3 regions of the Pseudomonas serbiensis genome follow, and region 3 is predicted to be linked to each of the others. Evidence: predicted binding sites of a transcription regulator. Region 3 holds the regulator's gene; each other region holds the start of a gene.
The links. Region 3 encodes FliA, which starts transcription of late flagellar genes. Its sites were predicted from a motif close to CTAAAGTTTNNNNNNNNNNNGCCGNTAA; they were not measured.
Positions count from the first base shown of each region.

Region 1: motA (flagellar motor stator protein MotA) is a predicted target of FliA. The motif match lies at 1,597-1,624, and genes of this name have one in related genera.
Region 2: Q6A51_RS24055 (methyl-accepting chemotaxis protein) is a predicted target of FliA. The motif match lies at 2,397-2,424, and genes of this name have one in related genera.

Region 1 covers NZ_JAUQOO010000019.1:6,503-10,752, reverse strand. The annotation lists gene motB (flagellar motor protein MotB) at 1-683, opposite strand, end outside; gene motA (flagellar motor stator protein MotA) at 687-1,538, opposite strand; gene Q6A51_RS21280 (HDOD domain-containing protein) at 1,739-3,274, shown strand; gene Q6A51_RS21275 (rhodanese-like domain-containing protein) at 3,319-4,134, shown strand; gene asd (archaetidylserine decarboxylase) at 4,183-4,250, shown strand, end outside.
Region 2 covers NZ_JAUQOO010000024.1:51,055-55,304, reverse strand. The annotation lists gene Q6A51_RS24060 (hypothetical protein) at 40-717, shown strand; gene Q6A51_RS24055 (methyl-accepting chemotaxis protein) at 795-2,360, opposite strand; partial or broken gene Q6A51_RS24050 (CPBP family intramembrane glutamic endopeptidase) at 2,470-3,261, opposite strand; gene acnA (aconitate hydratase AcnA) at 3,356-4,250, opposite strand, start outside.
Region 3 covers NZ_JAUQOO010000003.1:255,175-259,424, forward strand. The annotation lists gene Q6A51_RS06065 (chemotaxis protein CheA) at 1-174, opposite strand, end outside; gene Q6A51_RS06070 (protein phosphatase CheZ) at 208-993, opposite strand; gene Q6A51_RS06075 (chemotaxis response regulator CheY) at 1,013-1,387, opposite strand; gene fliA (RNA polymerase sigma factor FliA) at 1,647-2,387, opposite strand; gene fleN (flagellar synthesis regulator FleN) at 2,384-3,217, opposite strand; gene flhF (flagellar biosynthesis protein FlhF) at 3,333-4,250, opposite strand, start outside.

The sequences.
Region 1 (4,250 bases), on a different contig from region 3:
CGACGCGCAGCGTTGGCACGGTTTGCCGAAAGCTCCCAGTTACCGAACTCACCGCTGCCCACATATGGCTTGGCATCGGTGTGACCACTGATACTGATCTTGTTCGGCACCGTGCGAATGGTGTCGGCCATGGCCAGCAGAATATCCTCGAAATACGGCTTCAGACGCGCACTGCCGGAGTCGAACATAGGCCGGTTATCGGCATCCATGATCTGGATCCGCAAGCCATCCTGAGTGATCTCGAACAGGATCTGGTCCTTGAACTTCTGCAGTTGCGGGTTCTCTTCAACCTTGTTCTGCAGTTCCTGCAACAGCATCTCCAGACGCTCTTGCTCGACCTGCTCGGCCTTGGATTCGGAGGTATCCGACTCGATAGGCACGGTATCCGGGGACGGCGTGGTCTTGACCTCGGGGTTGAGGGTCTGGTTAGGCGACATCTCAGGCGAGCCGCCCAGGTCAATCACATAAGGCGAGCCACTGTCAGTGAAGCCGACCGGGTCCTTGAAGTAACCGGCGACCGCAATCAACTGCTCGGGCGTAGCAGCAGACAGCAGCCACAGCACCAGGAAGAACGCCATCATCGCTGTCGCAAAGTCAGCGAAGGCAATCTTCCAGGCGCCACCGTGGTGTCCGCCACCAAAGCGCTTTACGCGCTTGATGATTATCGGCTGATTATTTTCCATGGCTTAACGACCGCGAACCGCTTGTTCCAGCTCGCTGAAGCTGGGCCGGTGCGCTGGATACAGAACCTTGCGACCGAACTCCACGGCCAGTGAAGGCGGCATGCCGGAAGCCGAAGCCACCAGGGAAGCCTTGATGCATTCGTAGACGTTCATTTCTTCCTTGGCATCGTGAGCCAGGGAAGTGGCCAGCGGGCCGAAGAAGCCATAGGCCGCCAGAATACCGAAGAAAGTACCTACCAGAGCCGCACCTACGTGCATACCGATGGCGGCCTTGTCACCGGAGCCCAGGGAAGCCATGGTGATCACGATACCCAGTACCGCTGCCACGATACCGAAACCGGGCATACCGTCGGCGATACCGGTGACGGCATGGGAAGGGTGCTCAAGCTCTTCCTTCATGCTCAACAATTCCATGTCGAACAGGCCTTCAAGTTCGTGGGGCGCCATGTTGCCCGACGACATGATCCGCAGGTAATCGCAGATGTAGGCCGTCATGCGTGCATCCTTGAGCACGCCAGGGTACTTGGCGAAGATCGGGCTGGAAGCCGGCTCCTCGATATCCCCTTCAATCGCCATCATGCCTTCGCGACGACTCTTGTTGAGGATTTCATAGACCAGCCCCAGCACTTCGAGGTAGTAAGCGTGTGTGAAGCGCGTACCGAACATCTGCAAGGATTTCTTAAAGACGTGCATGGTCATATAGCCAGGGTTGGCCTGGAGGAATGCACCCAGAGCCGCACCACCGATAATCAGCACTTCATAAGGCTGAAACAGTGCTGCGACCTGACCGTGGGATAGAACGTATCCGCCGAGCACGCTCGCGAAAACGACGATGATGCCGATAATTTTAGCCATAGGTAGAAAATACTTATCGAGTCGGGTTCAGGGACATGTGCGGAAACTCTTATTCTACGTATCGGCCTCATTGGTCCAGACTATAGTCAGTTCTTGTTAAAAACCAGTTCGGCCCTTGAACAAGAGCTTGAAAACAGCTGTCCAGCCCCTAAGAATCGCAGCCTGCGCTGCTTAAAAAAATCAGCTGTAAAGGCCTTCCAATGTCGACCGCAAGCTCTGTGAAGCACTCGATACCCAAAACACTCGATGCCTGGATCAGGCATCTGGATGCCGTGGACCTGCCCATCCCGGTGGTGAACCACAATCATGTGCGCGAAGCTCTGAAAGACAGCCGCCGCTCGCTGCGCGACATCGCCGACATGATGCAGGAAAGCCCGGAACTGGTATTGAGCGTGCTGCGTGAAGCCAACCACAAGAGCCATGGCATGGTGGAACCGGCTGAAAGCCTTGAGATTGCAATCAACCGCCTGGGACTGGCACGTACCGAAGTCCTGCTCGGTCGCCTGCCCGCCAGGGAACCCCAGGACATACCGGCCGCCTTCCGCCAGTTGATCCTTATCAGCCAGCATGCCACGCAACAGGCCAACGGCCTGTTCGCCAGCCGGCTTGCGCGCCTTTGGCAGGACATTCATCTGGGCAGCCTGCTGTTTCTGTCGCCGCTGTGGCCCATGGCACTCGCGCACCCCAAACTTCTGGAGGACTGGGAAGTGCGGGTCATTCACAAAGGCGAGCCCAGCCGTGTGGTCGAGAAGGAGCTGTTCGGCGTCAGCCTGCTGGACCTGTGCCTGGCGCTGGCCGAGTTCTGGCGCCTGCCGGTCTGGGTGACCCGCGGCTATAAAGTGCTGATCAACGAGCGACGTGAGCTGGTCAAGGCCCTGCACATCGCCCGAGAAGATCACGACCCGTTGCGCCAGCAACAACTGATGGATGCCGATCCGAACCTGCGCCGCTGGCTGAATCAACCGGCCAATACCGTGCTGCTGGGCAATGGCGTGGCGCTGTCTGCCCAGCAGGCGTGGAACAGCCCTCATTGCCTGCGCTGGGAGCGACTCGCAAGCCTTTATCTGCAACAGCCACTGGATGAAGTTCAGCAACAGATCCACCAGAACGCCGCCAGCAGTGCCCGCGTGCATTCGGAAGCAGATCTGTGGCATCCGGCCGAATCGCTGATCTGGCCCTGGGATGCCCGGCGCATCAGGCGTGACAACGAGATCGCTCCACCACCGACGGCCGACGCGCTGCAACAATGGCGCAAGCAGTGTGCCGAACTGCTGGTCGAACCCACGCCATTCATCAATTCCATCCACCTGACCACGACCGCTCGCGACACGTTGATGTCCTGCGGCATGCAGCGGGTCATGCTGCTGATGGCGGACAAGACAGGCAGCGTGCTGCGCGTGCATCTGGCTGGTGGCCTGCCGCAAGAAGTCTCGGGCCTGCAGTTCTCCATAAAAGAAAGCACGCTCCTGCAACGCTTGATGACGCAGCCGACCCAGTTGCGGATCACCCCGACCAACCTCGCACAGTTTTCTGCACTGCTGCCCGCAGCCCTGAAAGGCATCTTCAAAGGAGAGCACTGGCTGATCCGCTCGCTGGGTAACAACGGCAGAGTCCTGCTGCTGGTGGTCGCCGACCAGGGAGGCGGTCCATTGTCGGAAATATCCGTTCAGGCATTCGGAAAAACCGCGCAATGTATTGAACGATCACTGGCCATCTTTAGCCAACGCAAAGCCTGAGGCCTGGCGTACAATTCGCACTTTCTCTTTATCGGAGGCTGCAAATGTCCGTCTTCACTGGTTTGCCGTTGGTCATCGAGCCACAAGATCTGCTTGAGCGCCTTGACGCCCCGCAACTGATCCTCGTCGATCTGACCAGCAGCGCCCGTTACGAGGCTGGTCATATCCGCGGCGCCCGCTTCGTCGATCCCAAGCGTACCCAACTGGGCCAGCCACCTGCGCCAGGCCTGCTGCCAGCCTATGGGGATCTCGAAAGACTGTTCAGCGAACTCGGCCACAATCCGGACGCCGTCTATGTGGTCTATGACGACGAAGGCGGTGGCTGGGCCGGACGCTTCATCTGGCTACTGGATGTCATCGGCCACACCCGTTACCACTATCTGGACGGCGGCCTGCTGGCCTGGGAAGCGCAGTCACTGCCGCTGACCACCGATGTGCCTGCGGCTGCAAGCACTCCCGTCACCCTGACCCTGCATGGCGAACCCACGGCAACCCGCGAATACGTGCAGTCGCGCCTCGGTGCCGCCGATCTGGCGATCTGGGATGCACGTGGTCCGACCGAATATTCAGGGGAAAAGGTTGTGGCAGCCCGAGGCGGTCATATCCCTGGCGCAGTCAACTTTGAGTGGACTGCCGGCATGGACAAGACCCGCAACCTGCGTATCCGCCAGGACATGCCGCAGATTCTGGAAAACCTGGGCATCACCGCCGACAAGGAAGTGATCACCCATTGCCAGACCCACCACCGCTCAGGCTTCACTTACCTGATCGCCAAGGCACTCGGTTATCCACGGGTCAAGGCTTATGCCGGATCCTGGGGTGAATGGGGCAATCATCCAGACACCCCGATCGAGAAGTGAGATCAACTCCAAACGAGTCGGCACCTCCATCAAGCTTTAGGAATATAAATGAAAGAGCGTCTGTTCATCCTTAGTCAGCACCTGCTGCCTCACCATTTTCTGTCTCGCCTGGCTGG
Region 2 (4,250 bases), on a different contig from region 3:
TCAATGTGCCACTTTGGCATCTCGCATGGAACTTGGATCATGGCTGGTTTCTTCAAAATCCCTCGTGCTGTTTCCCGTGTTCGCGTCCTTGCTTTATTGATTGGCGGCCTGGCGTTTTCAAACGCCAATGCCGCTGTTGAACTCGATTCTTCCCGTGCCAGTAGTTCCGATAATATCGTGACGAGCTTTACCGAGTTCGGTAGAGGAACTGCCTTGCGTAACTCGGATTTCACGGTTGGCAATATTCAGGAGATAAGGGCAGGCACGAACAGTAATACCCGTGAACTGGAAAGTTTGAAGAAAGTTGTCGAGGAACAGGCCAAGGCCATTGAAGAACTCAAGCGCAATAGCAAGGCTTCTGCTTCAAGCAGCAGTTCCAGTGATAGTGAAATTTCAACTCTCAAGCGCAAGCTTGATGAGCAGAGCCGCAGCATCGATAAGTTTGAAGGGCAGGTGAATGACTTGAAGCGTAGTTCCGGGTCAAGTAACAGCTCCAGCTCAAGTGAACTGTCCAGCCTCAAGAGCAAGGTCGATGAGCAGGGGCGCGACGTGGCCAGGCTTGAGGGGCAGGTGAATGACTTGAAGCGTAGTTCAGGGTCAAGTAGCAGCTCCAGCTCAAGTGAGCTGTCCAGCCTCAAGCGTGACCTCAGCAGTCAGCAGAGTGAGTTGAGTAATGTGAAACGCTCCCTCGATGACCTTTCCCGCAAGGTGAAATAAGGCCGCACAGTTTCAAATCTCGTAAAAAAGCCCCGGTAAATCAGCATTTACCGGGGCTTGTCTTTTTCCGTGCAGGCTTATCGATTGAAGCGTTCAACCAGCGAATATTGCGAATTGGCGGTGTCGGTCAGCTCGGCGCTGAGCACTGCCGAGCGATGAGCCTCGTCGGACGTCTGGTCGGCCAGCTCGGCAATGGTGGAGATATTGCGGCTGATCTCTTCGGCCACCGAGCTTTGTTGTTCGGTGGCTGTGGCGATCTGAGTGGCCATGTCCGTGATGTTGGCGACCGCTTCGCTGATGCCCACCAGCGCCTCGTCGGCTTCCAGTACCCGCGCAACACCTTCCTCGGCCTGACGATGGCCTGAGTTCATGGTCTGCACGGCATTATTGGCAGTCTGTTGCAGTTTGGCGATCAGGCCATGGATCTGTCCGGTGGACTCAGTCGTGCGTTGTGCCAACTGACGCACCTCATCGGCTACCACGGCAAAGCCGCGGCCCATTTCCCCGGCGCGTGCCGCTTCGATGGCTGCGTTGAGTGCCAGCAGGTTGGTCTGGTCGGCAATGCCTTTGATCACATCGACCACGCCACCGATTTCATCGCTGTCCTTGGCCAGTTGCGTGACGGTCAGGCCGGTTTCGCCCACGGAAGTGGACAAGCGTTGAATCGCGTCACGGGTTTCCCCGGCAATATCACGGCCACGGAGCGTCAGTTGATTGGCCTGCTGGCTGGCATCGGCTGCCCGCTGCACATGGCTGGCGACTTGCTGGGTGGTGGTTGCCATCTGGTTGATCGCGGTTGCCACTTGTTCTGTCTCGACCCGTTGACGCTCCAGCCCGGAAGAGCTTGCATTGGCCAGCGAGTTGGATTTGCGTGCCTGGGTATTCAAGTGTTCGGCGGTGTCCTGCAAGCGGGTCAGGCAGGTTTTCAGCCGTGCTTCCTGGCTGAGGATCGACATTTCCAGACGGGCCTGCGGGCCCCGGCTGTCGGTATACATCTGCGCGATCAGCGGGTCCGAAGTGGTTTGTTCTGCCAGACGCAGCAGGCGCTTGATACCGCGCTGCTGCCAGGTCAGGCCGAGCAGGCCCAGCGGCACGGACAATACGGCGGCCAGAATGAAGCCCCAGTGAGAGTTGAGCCAGGCTCCGATCATGAAGCTCAACTGGCTGACAAGGATGAACGGCAGCCAGTCCTGCAGCACCGGCAGCCATTTATCGCGGCCAGGAATGGCCGACTTGCCTTTATTGATTCGTGCATACAGCGCTTCGGCACGCTTGATCTGTTCGGCGGTCGGTTTGACACGCACGGACTCGAAGCCAACCACCTGCTTGTTCTCGAACATTGGCGTCACATAGGCGTTGACCCAATAGTGATCGCCATTCTTGCAGCGGTTCTTGACGATACCCATCCACGGCTGGCCACGTTTCAGAGTGGTCCACATGTGCTCGAAAACGGCCGGAGGGACGTCAGGATGACGAACCAGATTATGCGGAGCCTTTATCAGCTCTTCATGACTGAAACCGGAGACTTCCTGGAAAATCTCGTTGCAGTAGGTGATCACGCCTTTGGTATCGGTGGTAGAAATCAACCGCTGTTCAGCAGGAAATGTCCGCTCACGTTGAGTGATTGGCTGGTTGTTACGCATGGCTTTCGGTCCTTCGATCCAATAGGCTTCGGAGAGTTATCGGCAAACTTACCTGTAAATTGAGCCTGTTAAGCGAAATGATTAGCGATTCATTGTCATCCATCAATGCTTATCGATTGAGCATCGGGTAGGTGAACAGGCCGAAATGCACCAGATTCAACCCCAGGTGAGTGATCACCGAGGCCAGCAGGCCACCGAACCGATAAGCGATGCCATAACCTGCCCCAGCCAGGCCCGCGAGCAATATCCACTGCCATCCCGAGCCCGCATGGGCAAGCCCGAACAGTATGGCAGCGATACTGATGGCAAGTGTGCTACCAAACCATAGTTTGTTAAAAAATTGTTGCAATGCACCTTGCAGATAAGCGCGGAAAAACAGCTCTTCGGTCAATGTCACCAGCAGTAGATTATTCAATAGCCAGAGTGTGCCGTGCTCCGGCCATTTTGCAGACCAGCCGGTTACCCCGAGGGCTATTGCCGTTGTCATGCACAGTACGCTGCTGGCGATCAGCGTGCCGGCTGCGACTTTCAGTGAGCGTGCAACGCCTGTTGACGCCAGTATCCAGGGGCAGAACAGCAGTATCCAGAAGCCGATCAGGGGTTTGTCCAGATTCAGGGACATGGAGAAGGGCGCGGCCTCAGGGCTGAAGCGAACCGCGTCGAACACTTTTGCGTTGTTGAAACCGGGCAACAGATGACTGGCCAGCGCAATGCCCGTGACAATGAAGGTGGCATGCCCAAGCCCGCGGACAATCCTGTTTCCTTACTGCCTTGCGCAAAGCCCTGCAATAAGCAGAACGCCGACAGCCAGGGCCGCGGGCCACTCCAGTTGCCCGTAAAACAGGGCAATGGAGTAGCCGAGGCCAAGCAGGCCGAAAAATACCCACAGCCTTGGTGCCATTGAGAATCTCCTGAAGCAAAAGCGGAGATTCTAGGGGGTTCCACCGGGCGTGTGCGGTATCAATAGATATTGGCCATGCATCATTTTCACGACGTCACGACGCAATCAACTGCCTCAACACGTAATGCAGAATGCCTCCTGCCTTGAAGTATTCGACTTCGTTGAGGGTGTCGATCCGGCATAGTACGTCCAGATTTTCCTGGCTGCCGTCTTCCCGGGTGATCTTGAGCGTCAGGTTCATGCCCGGCTGCACCTCTGCATGTGTCAGCCCGCTGATTTCCAGTGTCTCCTTGCCCGTCAGCTTCAGGGATTTGCGGTTCTGGTCATTTTTGAATTGCAGGGGCAGCACGCCCATCCCTACCAGATTGGAGCGATGAATCCGCTCAAAGCTTTCGGCGATGACGGCTTTTACGCCCAGAAGGTTCGTACCTTTGGCTGCCCAGTCGCGGCTTGAGCCGGTGCCGTATTCCTGGCCCGCGATAATCACCAGTGGCGTGCCTTCTGCCTGATAGCGCATCGCGGCGTCGTAGATGGCCAGCTTTTCGCCGCTGGGTACGTGAAGGGTATTGCCGCCTTCCTCGCCGCCGAGCATTTCATTGCGAATGCGGATATTGGCGAAGGTGCCGCGCATCATCACTTCATGGTTGCCACGACGTGATCCGTAGGAGTTGAAGTCCTTGGGTTCTACGCCCTGATCGCGCAGGTAGCGTCCGGCCGGGCTTTCAGTCTTGATATTGCCCGCCGGGGAAATATGGTCAGTGGTGACCGAGTCACCCAGCAGTGCCAGGATCCGTGCGTCTTGAATATCTTCGATCACCGGCAAAGGGCCGGCAATTTCTGCAAAGAACGGCGGATGCTGAATATAGGTGGAGTCCGGCTGCCAGACATAGGTGGCCGCCTGAGGGACTTCGATGGCCTGCCATTGTTCGTCACCGGCAAAGACCTCGGCGTACTCCTTGTGAAACATGCTGGTGTTGACGCTTTCTACT
Region 3 (4,250 bases):
GAGGAAGCCGGCGCCCCCTTTTACAGTGTGAAAACCGCGAAAAATTGCATTGAGCAGATCCGCATCATCTGGTCGGCTTTCCAGCTCGACCAACTGTTCAGACAACTGCTCCAGAATTTCGCCGGCCTCTACCAGAAAATCCTGAAGGATCTCTTCATCGGCGCCGAAGCTCATTGGGGTGCTCCCTAAAATTAACCGTCAACAGACCTAGAAGCCAAGGCTCGATAGCAGATCGTCTACATCATCCTGTCCGGATACGACGTCTTCACGTTTATCGGCATGAATCTGCGGACCTTCACCCTGCGTGATATGTTTTTTAGGATCTTTTTCAGCAAGGATCGCTTTTTCGTCATGTTCGATGCCCGCAAAGCGGTCGACATGACTGGCCATGAGGACCAGTTTGAGCAGATTGCTTTCGACTTCAGTGACCAGCTGCGTAACGCGCTTGATCACCTGACCGGTAAGATCCTGATAATCCTGGGCCAGCAGAATGTCATTGAGATGGCTGGCAACGGTATGAGCTTCGGATTCGGTACGGGACAGGAAACCGTCGACACGCTTGGCCAGATCACGAAACTCTTCAGCACCGATTTCCCGACGCATGAAACGCCCCCAGTCCGCGCTCAGCGACTTGGCATCTTCGCTCAGCCCGTTCATCAGCGGCGTGCTCTGCTCTACCAGGTCCATCGTGCGGTTGGCCGCATTCTCGGTCAGTCGTACAACATACGACAGACGATCGGCGGCATCAGTGATCTGCGACACTTCTTCGGCTTGCGGCATGTTCGGGTCAATATGAAAATTGACGATCGCACTATGCAGTTCGCGAGTCAGCTTGCCGACTTCCTGATACAGGCCACGGTCACGAGCCTGGTTGAGCTCATGGATCAATTGCACGGCATCACCGAAGCGGCCTTTTTCAAGGCTGGCAACCAGTTCCTGCGCGTGTTTCTTCAGGGTTGACTCGAAGTCACCCAGTGAATCGTTGTTGTCCATAGCGCCCTCGCGGCATGCATCAGCTGTTGACGCGTTCAAAGATCTTTTCGATCTTCTCTTGCAGCACTTGGGCCGTGAACGGTTTCACGACGTAACCGTTCACACCAGCCTGGGCAGCCTCAATGATCTGCTCACGCTTGGCTTCAGCGGTCACCATCAGTACCGGGAGACTTTTGAGACGCTCATCCTGACGCACCTGACGCAACAGATCGATACCGGTCATGCCAGGCATGTTCCAGTCAGTCACCAGAAAGTCAAAGGAACCGCTTTGAAGCATCGGCAAGGCAGTGATGCCGTCGTCCGCTTCGGATGTGTTGGTGAACCCCAGGTCACGCAACAGATTTTTTATGATCCGCCGCATCGTTGAGAAGTCATCAACGATGAGGATTTTCATGTTCTTGTCCAATTCGACCTCCAAGCAGTCTTTAACGCATTCAGCACCTGAACACGCTGTTCACTCAATACTGGCACAGCACACCCCCGGCTGTACGAAAACGACGACGGGCTTGGCAAAACAACAAAACAGAAACCTGAACCAGCAGGCCATAGGCTCTGTCCGAACAGGCTCCTGCCTTGTCTATCCTGATACCACGTAACGCTCTGCACAGCCGGCTTGCGACAACCTGAGACTCTTGCAAGTCACAAATCGCCCATCAACGCGCTCGCCACTCCCCCAAACGCCCTCGCAAACGAGCTGCGCACTGGCTGTGTAACTGGCTGACCCGCGACTCGCTGACCCCAAGCACCTCACCGATTTCCTTGAGGTTCAGCTCTTCGTTATAGTACAGCGCCAATACCAGCCGCTCACGCTCCGGCAAGTTGGCGATTGCATCTGCCAGCGCTGCCTGGAAACGCTCATCTTCCAGGTCACGCGACGGTTCGAGCGAGCCGCTTGCGCCGTCCTCATGCAACCCTTCATGGTCGCCGTCCTGCAAAAGGTCGTCGAAGCTGAAGAGACGGCTGCCTAAGGTATCATTCAAAATCCCATAATAATCATCGAGACTTAACTGGAGTTCGGCAGCAACCTCATGATCTTTAGCGTCACGACCGGTTTTTGCTTCAATTGCGCGAATTGCGTCACTCACCATGCGCGTATTGCGATGCACCGAACGTGGCGCCCAGTCACCCTTGCGCACTTCATCGAGCATGGCACCGCGGATACGAATCCCGGCATAAGTCTCGAAACTCGCACCCTTGGTGGAGTCGTACTTGGTAGAAACTTCCAGCAAGCCGATCATGCCGGCCTGGATCAGATCTTCAACCTGCACACTGGCAGGCAGACGCGCCAGCAAGTGGTAGGCAATACGCTTGACCAACGGCGCGTAACGCTCGATGAGTTCGTACTGCGAATTCCTGGAAGCCTTGCTGTACATTTGAAAGCCGCTCGCTGTCATTGAACAGGCCCCGCACTGGTCTGGTGAACAAGTCGTTCGACGAAGAACTCCAGATGACCACGCGGGTTGGCCGGCAACGGCCAGGTATCAACCTTCTGGGCAATGGCCTTGAAAGCCAGTGCGCATTTGGAGCGTGGAAACGCCTCGTAAACAGCGCGCTGCTTCTGAACCGCCTTGCGAACACACTCGTCGTAAGGAACGGCACCGACATATTGCAGAGCCACATCAAGGAAGCGATCAGTCACTTTCGTCAGTTTGGCGAACAGATTGCGCCCTTCCTGTGGGCTCTGGGCCATATTGGCCAGAACACGAAAACGGTTCATGCCGTAGTCGCGGTTAAGCAGCTTGATAAGCGCGTAGGCGTCGGTAATCGAGGTAGGCTCATCGCAGACCACCAGCAATACTTCCTGCGCTGCGCGCACGAAGCTGACAACCGACTCGCCGATACCGGCAGCGGTGTCGATCACCAGCACATCGAGGTTGTCGCCAATCTCGCTGAACGCCTGGATAAGGCCGGCATGCTGGGCTGCTGAAAGATGGACCATGCTCTGGGTGCCGGACGCCGCAGGCACGATGCGCACACCGCCCGGCCCCTGCAACAGGACATCGCGCAGGTCGCAACGGCCCTCGATGACGTCAGCCAGCGTGCGCTTGGGCGTCAGGCCCAGCAGAACATCGACATTGGCCAGACCAAGGTCGGCATCGAGCAGCATGACGCGCCGGCCGAGTTCGGCCAGGGCCAGTGAAAGGTTCACTGACACGTTAGTCTTACCGACGCCACCTTTGCCACCGGTCACTGCGATAACCTGTACGGGATGCATGCTGCCCATGTTATTTCTTTACCTTGTCTTGCGTAGACCGAAACCACATTACGGGCTGCACGTTCGCGAACGAACAATGCCTGGCAGACCATTGATGCAGGGACATTCCAGTAATATCCATCAGTTACCCCACTCTCTTGCCAGGGGTGTGATAGAGGTCGGCAAACATATCGGCCATCGCTTCCTCGCTCGGCTCATCCTGCATTTGCACGCTGACTGCGCGGCTCACCAACTGGTGGCGACGCGGCAGGTGCAAGTCATCAGGAATACGTGGTCCATCCGTCAAATAAGCCACAGGTAATTCATGGCCAATCGCAAGGCTCAACACTTCTCCGAGGCTTGCGGTTTCATCAAGCTTGGTCAGGATGCAACCTGCCAAACCACAACGCTTGTAACTGTGATAGGCCGCAGTCAGTACCTGCTTCTGGCTGGTTGTCGCCAGCACCAGGTAGTTGCGGGCACGTATGCCACGTCCGGCGAGGCTTTCCAGCTGCATGCGCAAGGCCGGATCACTGGCCTGCAGGCCGGCGGTATCGATCAGCACCACGCGCTTGCGCAGCAGCGGCTCCAGCGCCTGGGCCAATGACTGGCCCGGATCGACGTGGGTAACCGGAACATTGAGGATGCGCCCCAGAGTCTTGAGCTGCTCCTGGGCACCGATACGGAAACTGTCCATGCTGACCAGCGCGATATTCTGCGGGCCGTACTTGAGAACATAACGAGCCGCCAGCTTGGCGAGGGTCGTGGTCTTGCCCATGCCGGCAGGGCCGACCATGGCGATCACGCCACCTTCTTCGAGCGGTTCGACGTCAGGCACGGCAATCATTCGCGCCAGGTGAGCCAGCAACATGCGCCAGGCCTGACGTGGTTCGTCGATTTCCGGGATCATCGCCAGCAGGTCACGCGACAGCGGGCCGGACAGACCGACGCGCTGCAGACGACGCCACAGGCTGGCCTGCTGCGGACGGCTGCCTTGCAGTTGATTCCAGGCCAGGGAGCCGAGCTGGACTTCCAGCAGCTCGCGCAGACCATTCAATTCGTG